3 regions of the Planococcus massiliensis genome follow, and region 1 is predicted to be linked to each of the others. Evidence: riboswitches for the same ligand, from Rfam matches in the RefSeq annotation. Region 1 holds a riboswitch; each other region holds the start of a gene.
What was found. A riboswitch is a leader RNA that binds a small molecule or an ion and turns the genes downstream of it on or off. The one in region 1 is predicted to bind lysine.

Region 1 (3,762 bases):
ATGTCATTGCTGAATTGATACAGGAAGAAGTTTCGAAAAACATCAGTTTTGAAGAAGCAGAACAACTCGCCAGCTTTATTGATGCAGTCACTGAATTCCGTGCTGGTTTTATCGGATTGCTGGCCCAATCATTTGAACATTTTTTGGATCCGCAAACAGCTTATGATGAAATTTCTATGTGGGGAGAAAAAACCGGCAATTATTTTCTAGACCAGAACATGGCGCTTGATGCGGCCTTGGCAGAGACGTCTCTTTACCGAAAACATATCGGCAAACTCATTAAAACGGAAGCGATGCGAAATCAAATCAAGCTTGAACGCCTGTTTGAAATTATGGAGTATTTCCATACTCTGTTAGACCATGCCGCTTATTCTTACAGTTTCGCCTATATCCATTCTTATCAAAAGAGCCTGAAAGATGCGCACGATGAATTTATGAAATTATCTGCACCGGTTGTTCCTGTAAATGACCAAATTGCGATTTTGCCGCTGATTGGCGAAATTGATATCGACCGGGCCCAGTACATTTTGGAAAAGACGTTAATGGAAGCGAGCCGGTTAAAAATTTCCACCTTGATCCTGGATTTATCAGGCGTTGTAAAAGTCGATGCGGTAGTAGCGGAACAAATCATCCGGGTGACGCAGTCGCTGAAGCTGATCGGAGTGCACAGCATGCTGACCGGCATCCGGCCGGAAATTGCCCAGACCATCATCAGCTTGGGAATCGACATTAGCGAGCTGTCGCTTGGAGGCAGTTTAAAACAGACGTTTAAAAAACTTACAGACAATCAATAAAAAAACTGCTGAAGCGATAGTTGCTTCAGCAGTTTTGCTTTGAAAGGGCCAGGTTTTTATAGTTTAGAAAGGTTGGCCGGGCTTTCTGCCAGCACTTGTTGGAGTGCGGATAGTTCCTGCTCATTTAACGGGACCATCGGCAAACGCACGCTGCCGACTTCAACGCCGCTTAAGTTCAACGCGGTTTTAACGGGCACTGGATTTGGCGCCGCAAACAACGCATGCATGACCGGCAATAATTTCCGGTGCAGCGCTGCTGCTTCCTGGACATTGCCGCCTTTGAAAAGCGTAATCATTTCCTGCATATCATTTCCGATAACGTGGGCTGCCACTGAGACGATTCCTTGGCCGCCGATCGAAAGCATCGGCACGGTCAGGCCATCATCACCGCTGTAGACGGCAAAATCCGCTGGAGTGTTTTCAATGATGGCTGCTGCGGCGTCCAGATTGCCGCTCGCTTCTTTAATTGCGACAATATTGTCGATAGCCGACAAGCGAATAGTGGTTTCCGGCAACAAATTTACAACGCTGCGCCCAGGAATGTTATAAAGCATCACCGGGAGGCGGGTTGAAGCCGCAATCGCATGGAAATGCTGGAACATGCCTTCCTGGGAAGGCTTATTGTAATATGGAGTCACCAGCATCACGCCGTCCACGCCCATTTCTTCTGCGGCCCGCGTCAATGCAATGGAAGCCCGTGTGTCATTGGAGCCGGTTCCTGCAATTACTGGAATTCGGCCGTTCACGGTTTTAACGACAAATTCGAATAAGGCAATTTTTTCATCTGTCGATAGTGTAGGGGACTCACCGGTCGTTCCGGCCACCACCAATGCATCGGTGCCGTTCGCAATTAAATGCTCCACCAATTTTTGTGTTGCCCCGAAATCTATATCGCTTTGTGCGTCAAATGGCGTCACCATGGCTGTTACTACTTGTCCGAAATTCATCATACCACCCTTTTCTCATTTTTTAGTTTGCTTTCAGCGGTTAACGGGTTGGTCCTTAACAAACAAAAAGCAGCAACGAGGGTCTCGTTGCTGCCATAGAAACAATGTCATGCTTTTTGTTTCTTTGTGTCAGATAGCCCTCCATATAGTTTCCTATATGACAGTCCAGCATTTTTTCAATGCAGAACCAGCGATGGCGGTTATGAGCCTTTCATCGCTTCGGCAAATTCCCCTTTCAGCATACGTCAACGGATCCCATACTCCTCGGTAAGCGTACTGATGGTCTTTGCTCCTCTATCCTCACCCGGAATAATCGGGCAAGAAAATATTGAATTAGCTAGACCATATCAAAAAAAATAGGAATTTGCAAGCCATGTGGAATGCTTTTTGAAAAAAGGAGGAGATCAGTATGGAAGAAGAAAAGCGCCGGGACAAAGAATTGCATATACAGACCTCGGAAATCCAGCATGATTTTCCCGAATCGGTTCACCATCATCGATATGAACCGACGCCTTACGCGCTTCTTGATCAATTATTTGCCCGGTACAGCTTAGCTGATTCGGATCGCATCGTCGATTTTGGAAGCGGAAAAGGGCGTTTGAATTTTTACCTTCACCACCGCTTCGGGGCAAAAACTGTTGGCGTCGAAATGAATCCCCATTTTCATGGACAGGCGCTGGAAAATTTGATGGCCTATGAAAAGAAATGGAAAACAGCAGGTAAAATCCAGTTTATCCAGTGTCTGGCACAAGATTACCGCATTCAGCCGGCGGACAATAAATTCTATTTTTTTAATCCTTTTTCAGTCCAGATTTTCATCAGCGTTTTGAACAATATTCTGGAATCCTATGAACAAAAAACAAGGGAGATCGACTTGATCCTCTTTTTTCCTTCGGATGACTTTATTGATTACTTGGTGCATTGGACGCCATTTGAACTGGCTGAAGAGATGGAATTGCCTGCTTCCGGAAAGGATTTTCGGGAACGCTTCTTGGTATACCGGCTTTCTGAGTATTGATTTGAAAACTTGTAAATGTGGGTATAACGGAAGAAAGAGGCTGTTTAAGGAGTGGTTTGATGAAGTGGCGAGGTAGAAGAGCGAGTGGAAACGTAGAGGATCGGAGAGGCTCGGGAGGCGGCGGAAAATTAGTTGCCGGAGGCGGAATCGGCGGTTTGCTGATTGTGCTGCTTGTGGCGTTTCTTGGCGGTGATCCGGGAGCGGTATTGGACGGCCTTGGTTCTGGCGGAACCCAGACGAATGAACCTTATGTGGAGACGGAGCAGGAAGCGGAGCTGTCCGATTTTGTGGCGGTTGTCCTGGCGGATACGGAAACGGTATGGACGCAGGTTTTTGAAGAGGAAGGCATGGAATACGTGGAGCCGACCTTAGTGCTTTTCGATGGCAGCGTAAATTCAGCTTGCGGAACAGCGGGAGCAGCAGTCGGTCCGTTCTATTGTCCGGGAGACCAGAAATTGTACATTGACCTCAGTTTTTATGAAGAGCTGCAGAATCAGTTCCAAGCACCCGGTGATTTCGCAATGGCTTACGTGATTGCCCACGAAGTCGGCCATCATGTGCAGAACCTGCTCGGCGTAATGAAGGAAGTGCAGCCGCTCAGAAATCAACTGAGTGAAGAGGAATATAATAAGCTGCAAGTGAAGTTGGAACTTCAAGCCGATTATTACGCAGGAGTCTGGGCCCATCATGCGCAAGGCATGGACCTGCTGGAAGAAGGGGATTTGGATGAAGCGTTGACGGCTGCCAGTGCGGTCGGCGATGACACAATTCAGAAGCGCTCGCGCGGCTACGTCGTGCCTGAAAGTTTTACGCACGGCACTTCTGAACAGCGCAAAACCTGGTTCTATAAAGGATTTAAAGCCGGAAACCTGGAAGCGGGCGATACATTCAACGCCAAAGGCCTGTAACGGGAAAGCGAGGAAAATTGAAGAACTGAAGAGTCCGGCATTGATATTTTCAGCAATGTGATTCATTATTGAAATAGACAGTCTTTTCACGCAGC
Region 2 (3,762 bases), 1.8 Mb from region 1:
CCAATTTCTTCCCGCTCATTCTGAAGAACGATAGCGGTGCCGATCCCCGGTATTTATGGCCAATGGTGAATTCCAAAATAAGAATTGGTATCCCTGCGGTTAACAGAGCGAATAAGTACGGTATAAAGAATGCTCCTCCACCATTTTCATAGGCAACATATGGAAAACGCCAAATGTTCCCTAAACCTACCGCCGAGCCGACAGCCGCCATGATAAATCCAGCGCGCGTACCCCATTGCGAACGTTCCATCTCTCTTCCCCCTTAGTATCCTTCCAATTTTCTTACAGAAAAATAGGAAGTTTGTTTATTTTCAGATTATTGCTAATCTAAAAATAGTATAACGAGGGAGTTTGCCAAAGTAAAGATAATTTCTCGTTTTTTTAATTAAAGCTATTTCTGGAATAATAAAAAAGCAGAGAAAGTTTTTCCCTGCTTTTGCAATCACTTTATATTCCCATGTTTTTCTGACAAGATTGTACGTTTTGACCAAACAACGAATAATATCGCTAAAATAACAATTACCACTCCTAAAGCCAGCAAAAGGGAATTGGTAAAACCTATGACAATATACCCTACTGCCGCAATTACTGCAGCTGTAATCGCGTATGGCAACTGAGTAACGACATGGTCCATATGGTTGCTCCCAGCTCCTGTAGAAGACAAAATCGTCGTATCAGAAATCGGCGAACAGTGGTCGCCGAATACAGCGCCAGCTAAAACTGCTGACAACGTCGGCAATAATAATTCCGGTTCAGCTTGAGACATGATTTGCCCTGCGATCGGCAGCAAAATACCGAATGATCCCCAAGAAGTACCGGTAGAAAAAGCCATGACACCTGCCAGCAAGAAAAGCAAGACCGGCAAGATGGAAGTCGGCATATTTGCTTCCGTCACTACATCCGCCAAATACTGTCCCGTTTCCAGGTTGCCAATCAAATACGTCAATGACCATGCGAATACAAGGATCAGAACCGCTCCAATCATCGATTTGATTCCAGCGAAAATTCCTTTTCCTACCCAACCGGCTGTCGCTGTTTCATTTTTTCGCATCTGCAATAGATAGAGAAGAATGGAAGTTAAAGCCCCGAGGCCTCCGCCCACTAATAATGAGGCCGGAACGTCCGTGTTTTCGAAAATCAGCCAGATATCAAAAACCTGATCTGAGTTTTGGTAACCCGTCCAAATCATAGCCCCGACTGTTCCGGCAACCAATACCAAGATCGGCAACAATAAATCAAGAACCCGGCCATGGGAATGGCTTGGAAATTCCTCTTTCATTTCGCCCGGAATTGTTTTAGCCGGATCGAACAATTGGCCTTTCGTAATTGCCAGCTTCTCATGCTTTTTCATTTCACCAAAATCCACATCGCGGATGGCTACAAAAAAGACAATGGCTAGGGAAGCGACCACGTAGAAGTTCATTGGCGCCATCCATATAAAAGCTTCCAGAGCGGAGGACTCAACATAAGTTTGGCCCGCTAATATGGTAGCTACAATACCGATAATGGCAGCGCCCCAGCTCGATACAGGCGACACCACACAGACAGGCGCAGCTGTCGAATCGATAAAATAAGCGAGTTTCGCGCGTGATACTTTATAACGGTCCGTAATCGGACGGGCAACTTGCCCTACTGCCAGGGCATTGAAATAATCGTCAATGAAAATGACAATCCCTAAAATTACTGTTACCACCTTAGCGCCTCTTCTCGATTTAATCCGAGTAGATGCCCACTCCGCAAAAGCGTGGCTTCCGCCAGACAAGCTGACAAAAGCGGTGATGACTCCTAAAAGTAGCAAGAAAAGAATAATGAATACATTATAAGCATTGAAGCCCCCGTCCCAAAAAATAATCGCAAAAGACATGTAGAGCTCTTTTAATGCCGCTACCGGCGCAAATGAAGTGTAAATAAATGCTGCCGCGATAATCCCTGCTCCAAGGGACAACAGTACGCGCCGCGTCAATAATACCATCGCAATGGCGATAATTGGCGGCAAAATTGAGAAAATCGTATTCTCCATGAAAAAATCCTCCTTTTTTAGTAGGATGGAAGAGAAAAAAGGCTGATTGTCTCCCCAAGGGTACAATCAGCCTTCTACAATTCGTCTGTGTGATCAAACATCAAACATCCCTGTAGCTCTTCATTTGCGCAAAACGCAAATGACAGTGCCATTCTTCTTCAGAATGACCCCAGCACTTTTTCCATTGACTGTGAAAAAAGAACTTCGGCAAAATTTCCTTTCAGATGCGTTCAACGTTGTCAAACTCGCGCACCGTACTGATAAATTCCGCAGCCTCTACCCATCGATATAATTTATTTCTTAGTTAGCATAGCCCATAATTAAGACAAAATCAACTGTGTTTCAAGTTCGAATATTCTTTCATTTTAACGTTTTGCTTCTGAAATATTGGCTAAATACATCCCGCAGGAATTCAGGCATAAAGTATTTTTTCGGAGCGCGTTTCAAGGACGGGAAAAAATAGCCGAACGTGAACATATCCAAAGTGATCAGTTTATAGGTTTGGTCTGGATTCGCTGGAATTTCCCCGATGAATAATTGCCGATTCTCCATGGACAGATTGATGCGGATCATTTTGCCGAAAACCGCTCCCCGGAAACCCATCCCTTTCAATTCAATTTTCGGCCAATCGGCATTCAACGATTGCAGATAAATTTCTTTCAGCTCGGCGCCTGTCAATTCGATTAAACAAGGATTGATCGGATGCGGCAGCATCTTATGAAAATCGTAGCGCGTCGCTGTCCCGAGCGGCATATTTTCCATAAAGAGGCCTGCATTGAAGATGGCGCAATCCGCACCTGAAAATTCAATCATCGCTTCCCCAAACATCTCAGCAAGTTTCGAGTCCCTAAACCAGTCTGCATCCAGTACCTGTTCATTGTAGAAAATTGGATCATTCAATTGTTCTTTGCCTTGTGCAATGAGCAAATCATCAAAATCTTCTTCTACACTTTGAAGCAAAGCTGTTTCGATTAAATCCGCTTCTTTGGCGCCGGTTTCTAAATCGACCGCGATATGGCCGATGTACATGCCAAATTTGCCTGCCGCTCCAAGCAATGTATCCCCTATTACTTTCCCTTCATGGAAAATGTGGTGGGTGTGTGCGCCAAGCAAAACATCGATTTCCGGACATAACTCCACTAGCTGTTCATCTTCTTTTATGCCGAGATGAGACAGGCAGATGATGAAATCCGCTTGATCTTTAACCGTTTCAACGGCTTGAACAATTGAATCCTTCGCATCGGTCACTGTCCATCCCAAACGCCGATAGAACGGCGTGAATTCGGCTGTAGCCCCGACCAAAGCCAGCCTTATCCCGCTCTTTGTTTCCATTACATGAAAAGCTTTTGCCCATTCTGGGCGGCTGCCATCCAAATCAAATAAATTCGCCACAATGACTTCAAAATCCGCTTGCAGATAAAGCGAATTGAGCTCTTCTTTCGCCAAGGTGATGCCTTCATTATTGCCGATGGTCACAGCGTCGTAGCCTGCGCCGTTCAGCAATTCGATATTCCCTTTACCGGAAGTTCCTTCGGTGAAAGGGTGCGAGCGGTCCACGTGGTCGCCAATATCCAGGACTAGGCAAAAATCTCCCGCTTCTTCGTGCCAGCGCTTTCGCTCTTTCAGTAATGACCGGATGCGCGGCCAATTTGCAAAATGGCTGTGCACATCGTTTGTATGATAAATGTGAAGGGTTTCACCCATGACTTACACCTCTTTAAGAACTAAATATTCCTTCGTAA
Region 3 (3,762 bases), 1.6 Mb from region 1:
TACGCAGAAAAAAGAGCAAACGATATGTTACGAAAGCATCCATTGACTGCAACCAACATCATGATACAATAATATGACATATTTATTGTACTCCGCCCCTATTGGAGCGTCAAGGCAACTAGCATATTTCTAAGTGATTCTTACTATTAATTTATTATACTGAAAGTGGGTTTGACATGACTGTAAAAGATGCGGAAACCGATCAGGAGTTCGGTTATGAAATTATACGGGACTATGTATTATCAGAAGTTTTAGGCCAGCACGAGGCTGATATCCTTTACTGGGCCGGGAAATCGCTTGCCCGCAAATTCCCTCTTTTCGCGATGGAAGAAGCACCTGATTTTTTTAGCCAAGCAAATTTTGGCCAATTGTCCTTGGAAAAGGCCGGCAAGGATGAAACCACCTATACACTCCACCCCAACAAAATCGAAAATCGCTGCTTTAAACTGGAAGCCGGCTTTCTGGCTGAACAAAAACAAAAAGTGGGCGGTTTCTTGACAGAAGCCTACGAAGAAGTTTTCCCGAAAAAGAATTTCGTGCGGATCACCTTAAAAACGGATCTGCGTGAAAAAGCATAGCCTCACTTTTGAGCCATCACTGTTCTTTTCCATGAAAAAACCCCGAATCTGTTTATCGGGGTTTTCTTTTTTATTCATCTAAACCAAAGGCTCTGTGCAAGGCATTCGCTGATTTTTGCATTTCATCGAGCGGCACAACGACCGATACTTTAATCTCTGAGGTGCTGACCATTTTCACCGGAATTTCTTCCATGCGGAGAATATCGAACATTTGCGCGGCGACTCCCGGATTTGAAACCATGCCGGATCCGACAATGGAGACTTTCGAGAGGCCTACTTCAAATTCGCAGGAGACAAAGCCGATTTCCTCTTTGTATTGTTCGAGCACCCGGCGCGCTTCTTCCAGGCTTTCTTCTTTGATGGAAAACGAAACGGACGGCGGGAATGCATCCGTAATGCTCTGGACGATGATGTCCACATCGATATGGTGTTCGGCAAGCTTGGTAAAGATATTTGCCAATGAACCATTAAACGGTTTTTTATATGTGACAGTGACGCGCGCAATGCCTTTTTCAAAAGCGACGCCTCGGACGATAAGATTTTTTTCCACAGTGACCACCTCTTGTATAATTGTGCCGGGTTCATCGGAATAACTAGCTCTGACCGACAAGGAAACCTGGTTGTTTTTCGCAAATTCGACAGCTCTTGGATGCAGGACGCCAGCCCCCAGATTGGCGAGTTCCAGCATTTCGTCATAGGAAATTTGCTCGAGCTTCCGGGCACCGCCGACAAAGCGCGGATCCGATGTATAGACGCCGTCCACATCGGTATAAATATCACAGCGGTCTGCTTTTAAGGCAGCGGCAAGCGCCACTGCTGTCGTATCGGACCCTCCGCGACCAAGCGTCGTAATATTGCCGATTCTGTCAACGCCTTGGAATCCTGCCACTACGCAGAAGCAGCCATTGTCTAATACTTTTTCCAGCCGATCGGTATGGATCTGTTCAATGCGTGCATTGCGCGGCACCGATTCGGTTTCGATGCCCGCTTGCCAACCGGTAAACGACAAAGCTTCATGGCCAAGCGCTTTAAATGCCATGGCGAGCAGTGAAATGGTCACCTGTTCCCCTGTAGCTAGCAGCATGTCCATCTCCCGCTTCGGCGGTTCTGCTGATATCTCGCTTGCCAACCCCAACAATGTATCGGTCGTTTTCCCCATCGCAGATACGACGATTACGACTCTACTGCCTTTCTCTTTTTCAGCAATGGCTCTTTTCGCGACACCGATAATTTTTTCCGGAGTTGCGACTGATGTTCCTCCAAATTTCATGACAACTGTTTTCATTCCATTCACTCCCACATTTTTTCGATGTGGCCCTCAACATGAAAAGCAAAGACTGGATATAGCTTTGCCTGCCAAATAAAAAAGGCAGCTCGCCGATTGACCGGCAAACTACCTCTTTAGCATGTACGAATACGAAAAACGTCCATGTGAGATAGCCCTCCAGAGATAAACTCTGACAGCCCAGCACTTATTAAATGCAGGACCAGCATGCGAGTTGCAAACTTCAGCACACTTCGGCGGGCGTCCCTTTCTCCATTCTTCATCGATTCTGCAAATCTCCGAATGGCTACTCTTGACGGCCGCACCTCTATCATCACTTTTCCAAGTGATTCAATTATTCTTCTACGATAACATGTTACTACTCGGTTGACAATGTCTCATTTTGAAAATGCTGATAAATCGTTTGAGACAAGCCTTCCGGCATCCCCGCCTCTTTTAACTCGTCAATTGACGCTTCTTTGATGCGTTTGACGGAGCCGAAATGCTTCAGCAATTGCTGTTTGCGCTTAGGCCCGACGCCTTGCAGCCCATCAAGCGCCGACTGGATCGAGTTTTTGCCGCGCAGCTGCCGGTGGAAAGTGATGACGAAACGGTGAACTTCGTCTTGAATCCGCTGTAGCAGATAAAACGCTTCGCTCGTCCGCTTCAAAGGCACCACTTCTACGGGATTGCCATACAACAGCTGGGAAGTCTGGTGCTTTGCATCTTTTGCGAGGCCCGCAATTGGAATAGACAAGCCCAGTTCGTCTTCGATAATTTCCCGGGCCGATTCCATCTGCCCTTTCCCACCGTCAATGACGATCAGGTCAGGAAGCGGCAAGTTGTCGCGCAAAACACGTGTATAGCGCCGGCGAATGACTTCGCGCATGGCGGCGTAATCATCCGGTTTAGACGCGCTGCGCGTTTTATATTTCCGGTAATCTTTTTTGGAAGGCTTGCCGTCTACAAAAGCGACCATTGCAGAAACGGCATCGGCCCCTTGAATGTGGGAGTTGTCAAATGCCTCGATGCGAAGCGGCGTTTCGATATTCATCGCTTCGCCAAGCTCCGCACAAGCTCCGACTGTGCGCTCTTCCTGGCGTTCAAGCAACTGGAACTTTTCTTTGATGGCAATTTCAGCGTTTTTCTTTGCCAGCGCCACCAAGTCTTTTTTCTTTCCGCGCTGCGGAATAAGAACGCGCATATCCAGCCATTCGCGAACCAAATCCGCATCTTCGCCTTCCGGCAATAAGATTTCATTCGGCTTTACATGGTTTGATTGTTCATAAAATTGTCCGAGGAATGTCATAAACTCTTCCTGCGGGTCCCGGTAAAGCGGGAATAACGAAACGTCCCGCTCAATCAGCTTGCCTTGCCGGACAAAAAACACCTGTACACACATCCAGCCTTTATCAATGGCATAGCCAAAGACATCCCGGTTCGTAAAGTCATTCATCGTCATTTTCTGTTTTTCCATAACCGTTTCGATATGGGAAATCTGGTCACGGTATTCCTTCGCCCGCTCAAATTCCAAGTTTTCTGCAGCTTCCGACATTTTTTCAACGAGGTCCTGTTTCACTTCACGGAAACCGCCGTTTAAAAACCGGGAAATATCATCAATCATTTCTCGGTAAGTATCTTTTTCAACAGGTTTCACACAAGGCGCCAAGCATTGCCCCATGTGATAGTAGAGGCAGGCGCGGTCCGGCATCGTATGGCATTTACGAAGCGGATAAAGCCGGTCGAGCAATTTTTTTGTGGCACTCGCTGCATACGCATTCGGATAAGGGCCAAAATACTTTCCTTTATCGCGCTTTACCTGCCGCGTGATAATCAATTTCGGATGGCGCTCATTTGTGATTTTCAAATACGGATAAGTTTTATCGTCTTTTAACATGATATTGTATTTCGGATCATGCT

Region 2: it holds a riboswitch for lysine, as region 1 does, so the genes downstream of both, BN1080_RS11315 (Na+/H+ antiporter NhaC family protein) here and dapA (4-hydroxy-tetrahydrodipicolinate synthase) in region 1, are expected to answer to the same signal.
Region 3: it holds a riboswitch for lysine, as region 1 does, so the genes downstream of both, BN1080_RS10225 (aspartate kinase) here and dapA (4-hydroxy-tetrahydrodipicolinate synthase) in region 1, are expected to answer to the same signal.

Annotation. Positions count from the first base shown of each region.
Region 1 is NZ_CCXS01000001.1:451,577-455,338, forward strand. It holds gene BN1080_RS02290 (STAS domain-containing protein) at 1-794, shown strand, start outside; gene dapA (4-hydroxy-tetrahydrodipicolinate synthase) at 851-1,741, opposite strand; lysine riboswitch at 1,868-2,046, opposite strand; gene BN1080_RS02300 (SAM-dependent methyltransferase) at 2,151-2,759, shown strand; gene ypfJ (KPN_02809 family neutral zinc metallopeptidase) at 2,819-3,667, shown strand.
Region 2 is NZ_CCXS01000001.1:2,270,288-2,274,049, forward strand. It holds gene BN1080_RS11310 (sodium-dependent transporter) at 1-250, opposite strand, end outside; gene BN1080_RS11315 (Na+/H+ antiporter NhaC family protein) at 443-2,020, opposite strand; lysine riboswitch at 2,126-2,307, opposite strand; gene BN1080_RS11320 (bifunctional metallophosphatase/5'-nucleotidase) at 2,381-3,724, opposite strand; gene BN1080_RS11325 (sulfite exporter TauE/SafE family protein) at 3,738-3,762, opposite strand, start outside.
Region 3 is NZ_CCXS01000001.1:2,067,283-2,071,044, forward strand. It holds gene BN1080_RS10220 (YslB family protein) at 177-578, shown strand; gene BN1080_RS10225 (aspartate kinase) at 649-1,863, opposite strand; lysine riboswitch at 2,008-2,181, opposite strand; gene uvrC (excinuclease ABC subunit UvrC) at 2,222-3,762, opposite strand, start outside.